Regions from separate parts of the Ferrimonas sp. SCSIO 43195 genome, predicted to be linked through region 2. Evidence: predicted binding sites of a transcription regulator. Region 2 holds the regulator's gene; the other holds the start of a gene.
The links. The regulator LexA, encoded in region 2, represses DNA repair genes until DNA is damaged. The targets are predictions, from matches to a motif close to TACTGTATNNNNATACAGTA.
Positions count from the first base shown of each region.

Region 1: the regulator LexA is predicted to act here: its motif matches at 2,046-2,065, upstream of J8Z22_RS16130 (acyl-homoserine-lactone synthase).

Region 1 is NZ_CP072679.1:3,479,298-3,486,964, reverse strand. It holds gene J8Z22_RS16140 (efflux RND transporter periplasmic adaptor subunit) at 1-1,033, opposite strand, end outside; gene J8Z22_RS16135 (hypothetical protein) at 1,062-1,985, opposite strand; gene J8Z22_RS16130 (acyl-homoserine-lactone synthase) at 2,269-2,856, shown strand; gene J8Z22_RS16125 (hypothetical protein) at 2,861-3,499, opposite strand; gene J8Z22_RS16120 (TetR/AcrR family transcriptional regulator) at 3,559-4,155, opposite strand; gene J8Z22_RS16115 (HlyD family secretion protein) at 4,352-5,377, shown strand; gene J8Z22_RS16110 (MFS transporter) at 5,370-6,878, shown strand; gene pflA (pyruvate formate lyase 1-activating protein) at 6,958-7,667, opposite strand, start outside.
Region 2 is NZ_CP072679.1:184,449-192,115, reverse strand. It holds partial or broken gene coxB (cytochrome c oxidase subunit II) at 1-1,044, opposite strand, end outside; gene J8Z22_RS00880 (SulA-like leucine-rich domain-containing protein) at 1,465-1,914, opposite strand; gene lexA (transcriptional repressor LexA) at 1,914-2,534, opposite strand; gene plsB (glycerol-3-phosphate 1-O-acyltransferase PlsB) at 2,763-5,144, shown strand; gene J8Z22_RS00865 (aromatic amino acid transport family protein) at 5,187-6,434, shown strand; gene J8Z22_RS00860 (tRNA-uridine aminocarboxypropyltransferase) at 6,431-7,153, shown strand; gene J8Z22_RS00855 (LysR family transcriptional regulator) at 7,163-7,667, shown strand, end outside.

The sequences.
Region 1 (7,667 bases), 1.5 Mb from region 2:
CCTGAGGGCTGCTCAGCACCAGATCCACGTCCAGGCTCTGGCCACGTTTGATGCCGGCCAGGTCGCCGGGCAGGTCAATCTCCACGGTGAAGCGGGAGGCGTTGACCCGGCTGTCGATCTTGGTGGTGATGGCGTCGATCAGCCGGCCGTTGACCCGCACTTTGGCGGCCATGCCCAGCTGCACCTGGCTGAGGTAGTACTCGTCCACCTCCACCGCCAACTTGTACTCGCCGGGCAGGTCAATTTGGCCGAGACGGGCGCCCTTGGTCTTGGACTCGCCCACCACCACGTCCAGATCGCTGAGGTAGCCGGACACCGGCGCCTTTACCAGCAGGTTGTCCAGGTTCTTACGGGCAAAGGCCAGGTTGGTGTCCAGCATCTTGGCGCTGTCCTCCAACTGGGTGATCTGCGCCTGGCGAATCAGGTTTTCCGCCTGCTGGCGCTCCTGGGTCAACTGGCGGCGTTTCTGGTAGTAGCTCAGATCCTGCTGCAGGTTGAGCAGGTCGTCCTTGGGGATCAGGTCGCGCTTCTCCAGGGCAATGGCCTGTTTAACCTTGCGTTGCAATTGGTTGATCTGGTGTTCAATCTCCAGCAGATCCCGTTTCAGGTTGAGCTTGTTGGTTTCCATGGTCATCTGGGTGTTGCGCAGGAAGTTGAGCTGCTCGGTGATCTGTGCCTCGCGGCTGATGACGTCCAGCTGCAGGGCGCTGTTGGACAGCTTCACCAGCGGCTGGCCCTCGGTGACAAACTCCCCCTGTTCCACCAGCTTCTGCTCTACCCGGCCACCGCTGATGGCATCCAGGTAGATGCTGGTTTTCGGCTTGATGCTGCCACGCAGCCGCAAGGTGTCCTCAAAGGCACCGGCTTGAACGGTAGTGACCACCAGGGTGGCGCTGTCGACCCGCTGCTGCACGCGGTCGCTGTCGCCATGGCTGAGGGCGTAGGCCGCCGAGGCCAGCACCAGCCCCAACAGGGTGGCGATGACGGCGTTTTTGATGGCCGGGCCGCGGCTCGGGGTGATTTTTCTGTCCATGAGGGGCTCCTGTTCCTTCAGGTGGTAATCAGTAAGGCTTGCGCAGCAGTTCCAGCTGCACGCCGTTGCTTAACAAGTGGCAGTCGCTCATCTGCCAGCCGCTGAGGCTGGTCAGCGGCGCCAGGGCCTGATGACTGGGTTGGCTGTCGATCAGCTGGCAACTGAGCAGCAGTTCGTCCACCCAGCCCCGTTGAATCAGTTGCTGGCAGCGGCTCTGGTTGGTGATCACCACCAGCGTTGGCAGCTGCATCTGTGCCTGTTGCAGCAGCAACCGGGCAAAGGCCTCGGCACCATCGAATTGCTGCAACGACAGTTCGCTGCCGGCGGCGTTACGCAGGCCGGCGTAGGCCTGGGTGGCGTCGGCCAGATCGCTGGCCAGGGCATGGCTGCTCAGTACTCGCTGGCGAATGCGTTGGTTGTGACCGAACTCGCCATCGAACGTCGCCAGTGGGTGGTCGCCGCCGCCCAGGGTGGTGGCGCAGACCGCGACCACCCAGGGGCGCCCCTGAGTGGCCAGGGTGTAGGGGCCGTAATAGATCTGGTTGCCGATGTCCTTGACCGGGAAACGGTTGATGGTGATGCCGTGATCCGACGCCTGTTTCTGCTGTTGGCCAAACACCCACCAGGGGCAATTGATGCTGGGGATGTTGAGCTCACGAATGTTGGCCGCTTTCAGGCTGGGTAACAGCTCGCCCAGGGTGATGAAGCCGTCGTGTGGCGGCGTCGACAGGTACAGGGCGTCGGCCTGCTCCTGCACTGCCGCGTGTAGCAGCGATGACACCGGGTAGCCAAACATGCCGGAGCCGGAGCCGATGCGGCGGTTGTTGCGGGTCAGGGACCAGGCCCAGCCGGAACGCCGGGACAGGTGCTGGGCCTTATCCAGGGTAAACAACAGCTCGCCGGGCAGGGCGCTGTGTTGAGTGTGCTGTGCGTGGTGGGCCTGTGCAGTCATGGCAAACGTCGTCCATATCAGTGATTGGGTTCAGACTAGCCCGAAGTGCCGTGCCGGGTTAGCTGTCAGTTGTGACAGTAGGGCTGATTGCTGTGGTCCCGATCCGCGTCAATGCTCGGTTTGGCGGGGGTCGCGACGGTGCATCAGTGACGGCGGTAAAGGTAAAGGACGGCGGCGCTGGCGACCACCTGTCAGATCTGACATGGGCACAACTGACAGTTATGCCGGGGCGGGGAATTTCTTAATTTTTGCTCACGATTTCGATTCCGAAAAGGTGAGCAACATGTCCAACATTACTGTGATCAACCCACACACTTCTCCTGCCAACCCTGAGCTGTTGAATCAGGTCTTTAAGCTTAGAAATGAGACCTTTAAGCAGCGCCTTGGCTGGGAGGTCAGCTGTGAGGACGGCCTGGAAACCGACAACTTCGATGCGCTGCAGGTGTCGCACATCGCCATGACCGATCACAACGACAGCGTCATCGGCTGCTGGCGCGCGCTGCCGACCCAGGGCCAGTACATGTTGAAGGACGTGTTTCCGGAGTTGCTGCAGGGCGAAGCGGCGCCGCAGCAGGAGAAGGTGTGGGAGATCAGCCGTTTTACCGTGCGCAAGGGCGACGGTGAGAAGGGCCGCGGCCTGGTGAATCACTCCACCGCGGCTTTGGTAAAGTCGTTCTACGATTTCGCCATCGACAATGACATTAAGCACTATGTGTTGGTGACCACCGTGGCCTGTGAACGAATTCTGCGTTTGCTGGGGGTGAAAACCCGCCGCATGGGGGCCGGCAAATCGCTGCAGATCGGCATTGAGCGCTCGGTGGCGCTGTGGGTAGAGGTGGACGACAGCCTGAATGTACAACTGGCCAGCTAAGGGGCTACTTAAGGTATTGCTCTTCGCGCCAGGTCGCCAGCCAATGGGGCTTGTGAACCACCAACAGGGTGGTGCTGAAGCCATTGAGCATGGCCTCGGGGAAGAAAAACAGCGGCATCAGAATCAAATAGTTGTCCCGAATAATGGTCCAGTCGTAGTCAAAGCTGAACCAGCTGGCCAGCAACAGGGTGCGGGCCACGAAGCAGACAATGCCATTGAAAAAGCCATCGACGAAGATGTAGATCCACAGGTTGCGGGGCAGGGTGTTGTGGCTCAGGGTCAAGATGGCAAAACTGAGGCCGATGGGCGCGGCCACCCCCAGCAGGCCAACGGCGCCGGCGCCCTGCCAGGGCTCGCTGCCCAGGCCGACACTGGCCAGCAGTGCCAGGCTGCCGACCACGATGGCATTGCGCCAGCCGAACACCAGGGTGGTGACGGTGAGGGCGACAAAGTGCAGCTCCAGGCCGTCGTAGATCCCGGCTCGCAATTGCCATAAGCCGCTGAGGCCCACGACGAACCCCAGGGTCAGGTGCAAGACGTAGTCGTGTTCTCTAATGGCCTGCCACAGGTTGCCACGGATCAGGCAGTGCAGCGTCAGCCAGATCCACAGTACCCAGGCCAGGCCTTCGGCGGCTGAGGGCATTGAGGTGTCCTTTTCTCTCTCTGTCTTTAAAAGAGTACCTCATTGTGGCCCAGGTTGCTTTAGCGGCAGCTTTTCAGGAAGGTGGCCACCGCGGTATCGGCGTAGCGCTGTAACTGAGCGGAATCCGAGGGCAGCGGCGTCAACAGGGCCTCGAAGTAACGGGAGCCCCGCAGTGCCCCCAGCAGCTGCTCGGCGCTGTTGTGCGGGTCGTCCAATTGCAGCTGGCCATCGGCCACCAGTTGCACCAGCAACTGTTCCAGGGTGGCCAGTGCCCGGCGAGGGCCGCGATCCAGAAAGAACTCCACCAGCTCCTGATCCTGTTTGCTTTGGGCAATCATCAGCCGAAACAGGCCCATGGTTTTTGGGTGATAGACGAAGCTGGTGTAGCTGCGGCAGAAGTGCTGCAGCTGTTGCTCGGTGCTGTGGCTGAGATCCGAATCTACGGCCAGGATGGTCTGCAGTTCGCCGGTCAGCCGGGTCACCACCTCTTTCAGCAGGCCACGTTTGTCACCGAAATAGTTGTACAGGGTCAGCTTGGAGCCACCGCAGCGCTCGATCAACTGGTCCAGCCCGGTGGCGTCGAAGCCCTGTTGCAGAAACAGCTCGGTGGCGACATCCAAATAATTCTGCTTCTTTTTCAGGCTGGAAGGGCGCATATGGTACTCCTCAGTACAGTTTTTGCCTGGTAGGGCTTGAAATCCATCTTACTACTCAAATATGATACTGTACAGTACAGTATCTTAATGGCTGTTGAACCAGACCAAACGACAGTGGGCTTTGACGAGGCGTTGCCGTGGTGGGTTTGCAGACATCTGGATGCTGATGGTGGTTGATTCTTCAATGGTTGTGTCTATGAACAGTGGAAAAAAGAAAGTCCTGGTGGCGCTGACTCTGGTGCTGGTCATCAGCGGATTGTACCTCTATCTGGCGCCGCGGCAAGGCTGGATTGAAACCGATAACGCCTATGTGCAGGGCGAGATTACGCCGGTCAGTGCCGAGGTGGCCGGAGTGGTGACCCGGGTACTGGTGACCGACAACCAGTGGGTGGAGGCTGGCACCTTGCTGGCGCAGCTGGATAAGCGCAACTACCTGGCGCTGAAGGACAAGGCTGCCGGGTCATTGGCGGAGGTAGAGGCGAGCATTGTCAGTGCCCGGCAGCAGATCGAGATGCAGATCATTGCCGTCAAGGAGGCCGAAACGGCCATCGACTCTGCCGCCACCGATGCGCGTTATCAGCGGGTGGAGTGGCAGCGATTATCGAACCTGTTGCGGGACAACCTGGCGTCGAAATCGACTCATGACGCTCAGAAAACCCGCATGGAGCGGGCCGAGCTGGCGTTGACCTCGTCGAAGCTCAAGCTGGAGGGGGCCCGCCAGGCGCTGGCGACGGCACGCAGCCAGCTGGAGTTGCTGCAGGCGCGACGAATTCAGGCGGAGTCGGAGCTGGCGCTGGCGCAGCTGAACCTGGAGGACACCGACATTCGGGCACCGGTGGCCGGGGTGGTGGGTAACCGCGCTGTGCGCCAGGGGCGACTGGTGGCGGCAGGCACGCCGCTACTGTCCATTGTGCCTACCGACGAGGTATGGGTAGAAGCCAACTTTAAAGAGGGCGAGATTGCCCGGCTGAAACCTCGGCAAGCGGTACTGGTGGAGGTGGATGGCTTTCCCGATCACCCCATTGAGGGCCGGGTGCTCAGCATGGCGCCGGCTACCGGGGCTCAGTTCAGCATGATGCCGCCGGACAACGCCACCGGCAATTTTGTCAAAGTGGTGCAGCGGGTGCCGGTGAAGATTGCCTTGAGCTTGCCCGAGGTGCTGCGGGGACGGGTGGTGCCGGGGCTGTCGGCGGTAGTGGCCGTGGATGCCCGCCATGAGTAACCGAATCTGGCCATTGCTGCCACTGGCGCTGCTGATGCTGCTCCCGCAAGGGTTGGCATCGGGAATCTACAGCAGCGGCGCCGCCGACATCGCCGGCGCCCTGGGGCTGTCGCTGGATGAGGCCAGTTGGTTCAATGTGCTGTTTATGGTTGGCCAACTGCTGGCGCTGCCCCTGGCCAGCTGGGCGGCCTATCGCTTGGGTAACCGGCGCCTGTTGCGCTGGGCGGCGGCGCTGGGGCTGGGTTGTGCGCTGATCAGCGTGCTGGTCGAGGCGCCGTTGTGGCAGTACGTGGCCTGGCTGGGCCACGGGGTGTGCGCCAGCGTGATGGTGGTGCTGGCACACCGACTGGTGATGACCAACCTGGATTTTGTCCGCATCGCCAAGGCCGAAGCAGTGATGCTGCTGCTGTTTGTGTTGATTCCCATGGGGCTGTACCCGTTGTTGATGGGGCTGTTGGCAGAGGCGGGCGGTTGGCGCTGGGCCTTTGCGCTGCAGTGGATTCCCTACGCGGCGGTGTTGTACTGGGTGCGTTTTGGCCCCTGGCCCTGGCCGGATACGCGTCAACGCATTCGATTGAACCTGCTGCAGGCCGGGTTGTTGAGCGGCTTTATTGTGGCGCTGACGGTACTGCTGATGAAGGGGGAACGCTACAACTGGTTTCGCGATCCCGACTGGGTGGTGCTGGCGGTGGTGACAGCGCTACTGGGCACAGGCGTAGTGCTGGCGCTGCGCCGAGGTTGGGGCCGGGGCGAGTATCTGCGTCCAGCCATCTTGCGGGTGCCCAATGCCCGGGTCGGAATGGTCAACGGTGCGGTGGCCGGGTTTGTGGTAATGGCGGCGACCATGTTGACCTCGGGGTTTGTGACCGGAGTGCTGGGGTACAGCCACGCCCAACTGGGGCAGCTGGAGCGGATCAGTTTCTATGGCATGTTGCTGGGGCTGATGCTGGCGATTAAGGTCACTACCACGGAAGGCGGTAAGCCGGAGAAGGTGATTCCCTTAGGCGTGCTGTTGATGGTGATTGCCTGCTCGATACTGACCGGGGTTAGCCCGGACAGTGGCCGCAGCGACCTGTGGCCGGCGATGTTGCTCAAAGGGGTGGCGGTGGGCATTCTCAATGTCACCGTGACCATTCATATTCTGCGGCGGATGCCCAAGGCACAACTGGTGGAGGCCATTGCTTGGTTTTACCTGTTCAGAAACCTGGGATCCTTGCTGGCCAGTGTCGAGTTTTCCCGCTTGCAGGCGTTTGATGCCGCCAACGCCAGCCTGGTACTGGCGGGGCACCTCAGCAGCCGCAGTGATGCCTTTGTTCAGCAGTCGTTGCAGCTGCAGCAGGCCGTGGGAGGGCACAGTGCGGCGCTGATCGGCCAGGCCCTGCAGCAACAGGTGGCGTCGGTGGCGAGCATCAACGGTTTCCAGTGGCTGATTGCCTCCATCGGCGGTTGTACGGTACTGATGATCAGTGCCATGAAGTGGGCCCAGCGTCAGAGCGCTTGAGTGTTGCCTTCGGCCATCGACAGACCGTAAAAAGGGAGCTCTCAGGCTCCCTTTTTTTGGTGGGCACGGTGTGCCGGCATCAGTATTTGGTCTTCAGCCCTTTGGCTTCGAAGATCGCCTGGATGCGTTTCATGGTGTCGCCGCTTGGCGGCTTGACGCCGTCCAGCTGGTATTCTTCGCCCAGCGCGGTCCATTTGTGTTTACCCAGTTCGTGGTAGGGCAGCAATTCGACCAATTCGACGTTGCCCATGGGGGCGATGCGCTCTGCCAGTTGTTCGGCGGAGGCGTCGTCGTCGGTGTAGCCGGGAACCACCACATAGCGGATCCAGGTGCGCTGATTGCGCTTGGTCAGGTAGTCGGCAAACTGCAGCGGCCGTTTGTTGGAAACGCCCACCAGGTTGCGGTGAATATCGTCGTTGATCTGCTTAAGATCCAGCATGACCAGATCGGTGTTGTCCAGCAGGGTGTCAATGGCGGGAGTGTAGGTGCGCACCATGCCATTGGTGTCCAAACAGGTGTCGATGTCGTGCTCTTTACAGCGCCGGAACAGTTCGGCGACGAACTCCGGCTGCAGGATGGCTTCGCCGCCGCTGGCGGTGACGCCACCGCCGCTGGCTTCAAAGAAGTAGCGGTAGGAGTCCACTTGGTTCATGACCTCATCAACGGTCACGATTTTACCGCCGTCGAGATCCCAGGTGTCCCGGTTGTGGCAGTACTGACAGCGCATCAGGCATCCTTGCATGAACACAATAAAGCGGATTCCGGGCCCATCGACGGTGCCACAGGATT
Region 2 (7,667 bases):
ATCGCCGGTGTCATTGCCCCAGGCGTTTCGTTCATAAGTCACCACCGCCGCCAGCTCCTTGTTACTCAACTGAGCCGCAAACGCTTGCATGGCGGTTCCGGCCTTGCCATGAACCACAATGTCGATGTGCGCCTTCACCTCACCCAGGGCGATGGGGCTGTCTTTCAGAGCCGGGAACACCCCCTGCAGGCCCGCGCCGTTAGGCATGTGGCAGGCCGCGCATCGAGACAGGTACACCTGCTCTCCCAGGGTCATGCTCTCCTCCATAGTCAGTGTCTGGGTCAGGGCTTCGGTTTCCGCCTTGGCCGCCGCTGCCGCCGCCCCCTGCTGCTCGGCCAGCCAAAGATCAAACTCCGCTTCTGGCAACACCTCCACCACCACCGGCATGAAGCCGTGGTCTTTTCCACATAACTCGGCGCATTGACCTCGGTAGGTGCCAGGCTTGTCCACCCGGGTCCAGGCTTCGTTGATGAACCCCGGGTTGGCGTCCTTTTTCACCGCAAAGGCCGGCACCCACCAGGAGTGGATGACGTCGTCAGAGGTCATCAGGAAACGGACTTTGCGGTTGACGGGAATCACCAACGGCTTATCCACCTCCAGCAGGTAGTTTTCGCCTTTGGCTTCGGCGTCATTGATTTGGCTTTGAGGGGTGGACATCAGGCTGAAAAACTCCACACCCTGGTCGAAATACTTGTAATGCCACTTCCATTGGGAGCCGGTGATCTGAATGGTGAGGTCGGACTGACTGGGATCTTCCATCGCCACCAGAGTTTTGGTGGCAGGCACCGCCATGACGATCAAAATAATGAACGGAATCACCGTCCACAGAATTTCGATCTTGGTACTTTCATGAAAATTGGCGGGCACCGCGCCTTTGGACTTGCGGTGTGCAATCAGGGAGTAGAGCATCACTCCAAACACCACCGCCGCAATGGCACAGCAGATATAGAAAATGGTCATGTGCAGGCCATACACCTGCTCACTGATGGCGGTCACGCCCGGGGTCAGATTGTAATCCGACTCGGCGACCGCCCACACTGGCATCAAGGCGATGATGGCCAGTAAAGCAATCCTTCTCACATCAACTACTCCTCTGTGTATTGCATGACGCAATATCCAGAGAAGAGCAGCACAGTAATGCTCAGCCCTATGAAGCTCCCCTCCCCTTAATCGGTTTGGGCACACAGCCGACGCGGTTCCGCGTGACCGTTACTTCTGCCTCACACAGTTCTTCGACTGTGTCTTTTCTAACCTAATGACATATTTCGATTTGATCAAGATCAAGAATAGCACTCAATCCACGTATGCAAGGGCAAAAAAGAGGAAATCTCTTTAATTTATCGATTGGCAATAGAAAACACTAAGGGTATGAAAAGGTGTATTAAACAGCAGCAACTGAAGGCGAACAAGGTTCATTATTAAGGACAGGCCTGAATCCACGGCTCAAGCCAGCATTCCCCGAGGTTAGTGAATCCAGTTCGACACCAGTTGAGTGGTAATGCGGCTGGTTTGAGATTGAAACAGATAGCCGGAACATTCGGCACGGCGACTGGCCAGCTCCAACCGGCGCCAGTCGCGGGCGGCAATGGTAGGCAACCAGGCCACCACCGCGCTGCAGGTATGCCCGGACAGCGCCTGTTCGACGGCCCACTGGCCTTCGACGTCGTCCTGACAGCGAACGATCAGAATGCGGTCCATGGCCACTCCGGCATTTTGCAGAATCTGTTTCCAACCGAACCTTGGTGGGTTTACCAGCACCAACCAGCGCTGCTTCTGGCTCAACTCCGCCAGCTTCGGTGCCAATTCAGTCAGGGCCGCCGCGCCGCTGTCCAGTCGGGTCAATCTGGGGTTGGTGGACCAATTGCCCTGCCACAGGCCGGGATGACGAAACTGCGTTCCTTGCCGAGTCTTCATTATTGCAATCCTCCGTTTCGAATCACACCCACCGCCAGGCCTTCAATGCTCAGAGGCTCATGCTCCAGGTCCACCACAATGGGTTGGTATTCACTGTTTTCGGCGTGCAGGTACACCAGATTGTCTTTACGCTGAAACCGCTTCACGGTCACATCTTCGCCCACCCTGGCCACCACAATCTGACCGTTGTGAGCCTCCTGCTGACTGTGTACCGCCAACAGATCCCCATCCATAATGCCGATATCGACCATGGAGTCGCCCCGCACCCGCAACAGATAATCGGCATTGGGACGGAACATGCTGGGGTCCAACTGACAATGCTGTTCGATATGCTGCTGAGCCAGAATCGGCTCCCCCGCTGCCACCTGACCGATCAACGGCAACCCCAGTTGCTCCGGTTCCGGACCGGTATCCAACAGGCGAATGCCGCGCGAGGTGCCGGGGACTATCTCGATCACCTGCTTGCGCGCCAACGCCTTCAGATGCTCTTCGGCGGCATTGGCACTGCGAAACCCCAGACGTTTGGCGATCTCCGCACGAGTCGGCGGCATGCCGGTCTCCTGCATATGGTTGCGGATCAGTTCCAGCACCTGGGTCTGTCTCGGGGTTAACGGCTTCATATCTCTACCTGTTTATCTATACAGTACCACTGTGAGTATATACAGGTAGGCGATAAATTCAACAGTAATTTATTGAATTTGACTGGCCAAATCCCCACAGCCGGAACACCCGCTGACAATTGGCCGGTACAGCAGACTGCCGCCTGAGTCGCTTTCGGTGTAGAATCACAACCAGTTAACGAACAAAAAGCGAATAGAACGGTGACCCAAGAATTCTTATCGCCCTGGATGAAGGGCGCACGCTGGCTGCAAAAGCCGGTAGTGAACAGCCGGTTGGTGCCTGAAGACCCCATTGCCGAGCTGGACATCGATACCGACCGGCCCCTGGTGTACGTCATGAGCCACGAGTCGCATTCGGATCTGCTGGCATTGCATGAGGCCTGCCTCAACGCCAACCTGCCAAGCCCGTTGAAACCTCTGCAGATCAAAGGTCAGTCCGTCAGCCGTGTAGTCTGGCTCAACGGCGCCACCCCCCTGTTTGGTAAAGCGAAAAAGGCCGACTTCCTGGCACGGTTCGAGAAGCTGTTGTCGCTGCATCAACAACACGACGACCTGGACGTTCAAGTGGTGCCGGTGTCGCTGATGTGGGGCCGTGATCCGGGCAAAGAGGAAAGCGTTAGCGCCACCCTGCTCAACAAAGAGCAACCCACCTGGCTGCGCAAGTTTTTCATTCTGATGATGCTGGGACGGGATACCTTTATTCGCTTCTCCCGCCCGGTGTCGCTGCGCTATATGGCCGACAAACACGGCACCGACGACAGCATTGCCCAGAAACTGGCTCGGGTGGCGCGAGTCCATTTCGGTCGTCAACGCACCGTGGCCACCGGACCTCGACTGCCGGATCGCGATGCCCTGTTCCGTAGCCTGCTGGCCTCCAAGGGGCTGGATGAGGCGATTCGGGAAGAAGCCAAAAGCAAGAACATCAGTGAAGAGAAAGCCCGCGAACGCGCCCTGGAATACCTGGAGGAGATCGCCGCCGATTACTCCAGCAACCTGATCCGTATCGGTGAGCGGCTGTTGTCCTGGATCTGGAACAAAATCTACAATGGCATCAATGTCCGCGGCGCCGAACAGGTCCGCCAGCTGTCTCAGGACGGCCATGAGATTGTGTTTGTGCCCTGCCACCGCAGCCACATGGACTACCTGCTGCTGTCCTACATCATCTATCAACAGGGGATGGTGCCGCCGCACATCGCCGCCGGGGTCAACCTGAACTTCTGGCCCGCCGGTCCGATTTTCCGTCATGGCGGCGCCTTCTTCATTCGGCGCTCCTTCAAAGGCAACAAGCTGTACGCCGAGGTGTTCCGAGAATACCTGCATCAGCTGTTTGCCCGTGGCTACTCCATTGAGTACTTCTGCGAGGGCGGCCGCTCTCGCACCGGCCGGCTGTTACCGCCGAAGACCGGCATGATCGCCATGACCATTCAAACCGTCCTGCGCGGCATCGAACGGCCCGTCACCCTGGTGCCCATCTACCTGGGCTATGACCATGTGATGGAGGTAGCGACCTATCACAAGGAGCTGAAAGGAAAGAAGAAAGAGAAGGAGGGCATGCTGCAGGTATTGTCCGCCATCAAAAAACTGCGCAACTATGGCGAAGGCTATGTCAACTTTGGTCAGCCGATCACTGTCCATCAGTTCCTCAACGATAAAGTGCCGAACTGGCGCCAGGACACTCAGGCGGATCCGGATCAACGTCAGCCCTGGCTGACCCCGGTGGTCAACGAGCTGGCCGGCCAGTTGATGTGCAACATCAACGATGCCGCCGCCGTCAGCGCCGTGACCCTGACCGCCACCACGCTGCTGGCCACACCACAGCATGCCATGGCCCGAGCCACCCTGGAGAAGCAGCTGGATTTCTACCTGAAGTTGCTGCAGGCGGTACCCTACACCCCCTACACCACCCTGACCGACGGGGACGGCAAGTCGATCCTGAAAACCGTGCTGGATCTGGAGAAATTCCAGCTCAGCCAGGATGAGCTGGGTGAGATCGTCAGCATCGCCGACAACCAGGCGATCACCATGACTTACTACCGCAACAACATCCTGCATCTGATGATTCTGCCCAGCCTGATCGCTTCGCTGGCGCTGAAGTCCGATCACCTCAGCCGCAACCAGCTGATCGACCAGGCCAGCGAGCTCTACCCTCTGCTGCAGGCCGAGCTGTTTATGGGGCTGGATGGGGAGTTGGAAGAATACCTGCAGGCGGTGATCAACGAACTGATCAACAACGGCCACCTGGAAGAGCACGGTGATCACCTGCGAGTGGTCGAAAGCCACCGCAATGCCCTGATGCAACTCGGTGCCATCAGTCAGGAGACTCTGCAGCGCTACGCCATTCTGCTGTCCCGCCTGCAGGCGGAACCCCAGATTGAGCGAGGTGCGCTGGAGAAGGAAAGCACCAAGCTGGCCGAACGTTTGTGCAAGCTGCACGGCACCAGTGCTCCCGAGTTCTTCGACAAGAAGGTGTTCAACACCCTGACGCTGAGACTCAAGGAGATGGGCTGCATCGGTGACAAACCCGATACCGACAAGATCAAAGCACTGGCACAACTGGTGCTAAAACAACTGCCGGTAAGCATGCGCGCCTCCATCAGCCAGGTAGGCTGATAGCGAACGCAGCGCCAATCAGGGCCCTACGGGGCCCTTTTTTTGAGACATAGAATGAACAAACACCGCTCTCCCTCCCTGCTCGGCGGGGCCATGATCATCGCCGCCACCACCGTCGGTGCCGGTATGTTTTCCCTACCGGTCACCAGCGCCGGCATGTGGTTCAATTACAGCCTGTTGGTCTTGGCCATCGCCTGGCTGTGCATGCTGCTGTCCGGCTTATTTGTGCTGGAAACCAACCTGCACTACCCCGATGGTGCCAGCTTTGACTCCATGGTCGGCGATACCCTGGGCCGTCCGTGGCGAGTCGCCAACGGCATCTCCATCGCCTTCGTCCTCTACATCCTGACCTACGCCTACATCAGCGGCGGCAGCTCCATCGTCAGCCACTTGATGGAAGCCACCACCGGAATCGAAATGGACAGCCGACTGGCATCACTGAGCTTTGCCGGCGTGCTGGCGGTGATCGTCTGGATCGGCGCCGGCGCCGTAGACCGCATCAGCACCCTGATGATCGGCGCCATGATTCTGACCTTTGCCGCCGCCAGCAGTGACCTGATGAGCGGGGTCTCACCCCAGCACCTTTGGCCGAACGACAGCGGCAATACCGAGTACGCCATCTTCGGCCTGGCGGCACTGCCGTTCATGCTGGCCTCCTTTGGCTATCACGGCAACGTCCCCAGCCTGGTGAAGTACTACGGGAAGCGGCCCGCCACCATCGCCAAGGCGCTGCTACTGGGCACCGGCCTGGCGTTTGTCATCTACGTACTGTGGCTGACGCTGACCTTCGGCAACCTCAGCCAACAACAACTGCTGCCGGTGATTCAGGCGGGTGGCAACATGGGCGACCTGGTGGCGGCATTGGAGCACAACAGTCAGGGCAGCATAGGGTCGGTGCTGTCGATCTTTGCCAACCTGGCGGTGGCCAGCTCCTTCCTCGGGGTGACGCTGGGCCTGTTCGACTTCATCGCCGACCTGTTTGGCTTCGACAACACCCTCAGCGGACGCAACAAAACCGCCGCCATCACCTTCCTGCCGCCGTTGCTTCTGGCGCTGGCCTGGCCCCATGGCTTCATCTACGCCATCGGCTTTGCCGGCCTGGCGGCCACCTTGTGGGCCGCCATCGTCCCGGCGTTGATGGCGCGCACCATTCGCCGCCGCTATCCCAATGCGCCCTACCGGGCGCCCGGCGGCCAGGCGGGCATCATGGTGGTGATCGCCTTCGGTCTGCTGGTGGCGGTGTGTGAAATTACCAGCAAGCTGCAGCTGCTGCCGGTGTTCGGTCAATGACCCGCAATGCAGTATTGGTGCTGCGACAACGGCTTATGGCCGAGTCGCAGCGCCCCTATCGGGCTCGAGGCGCCACCTGTGAGCGCTGTCAGGGCTGTCTGACCGTGGTCAGCCACTGCTCCTGCCGTTACCAGCTGCCCCAGCAGACCCAAGTGGATTTTTGCCTGGTCATGCACCGCAAAGAACCTCTGAAACCCACCAATACCGGTCGACTCATCGCCGACATCCTGCCGGACACCAGCGCCTTTATCTGGGACCGTACCGAACCGGATCCGGCCATGCTGGCGGTGCTGCAGGATCCGAATCGACAACCCTATCTGGTGTTTCCCGGCGAGTACATCGACCAGGGTGAGGTGCTGGCTGCACCGCGCCCCTGGCCAGAGGGAAAACGCCCCCTGTTTGTCCTGCTGGACGCCACCTGGGCCCAGGCCAGGAAGATCTATTTCAAGAGCCCCTACCTGCAAACCCTGCCGGTATTGAGCATCGATCCGGACCGGCTCAGCAACTACCGTCTGCGGGAAGCGGCCCATCAGCACCAACTGGCGACTGCCGAAGTGGCCGCCATGGTACTGGAGCTGGCCGGTGAGCCAGACGCCGCCGATGTGCTGGACGCCTACTTTCAGGTATTCTCTCAACGGTACTACGCCGGCAAGCATCAACTCGATGCCCCGGTGGACGGCGACCCGTTCCAACGATTGAGTCGCCATCAGCCTCAATAAGGAACCTGTATGCGCAACCGGTTTGTACAGTGGCACACCTTCCACGCCGTCGTCAGTCACGGCAGCTTTTCCGCCGCCGCCGAGGCTTTGGATCTGTCCCGGGCACTGGTGTCCGGACACGTCAAACAGCTGGAGCAGCACTACGGCATCCGGCTGCTGAACCGCACCACCCGAACCCTGTCTCTGACCGACGAGGGCCAGACGTTGATGCAACAGTTGTCACCCTTGCTGGCCCAGGCGCAGGCACTGGAGCTGGCGATGCAACAACGCAGTGACGAGGTGGTCGGCCTGGTGAGATTGCAGATTCCGGCGGTACTGGATGCAGAACAATTGCGCCAGGTGCTGGCGACCTATCTTCAAGCCCACCCCAGAGTAGAACTGGAAGTGATTCTGGGCGAATCTCTGGACAATCTGGTCGGTCGTGGTATCGACTTGGCACTGCACATCGGCAGCGTCGACGACAGCTCCCTGGTGCGGCGGCCGCTGTGCGACATCCACACCATGCTGGTCGCCA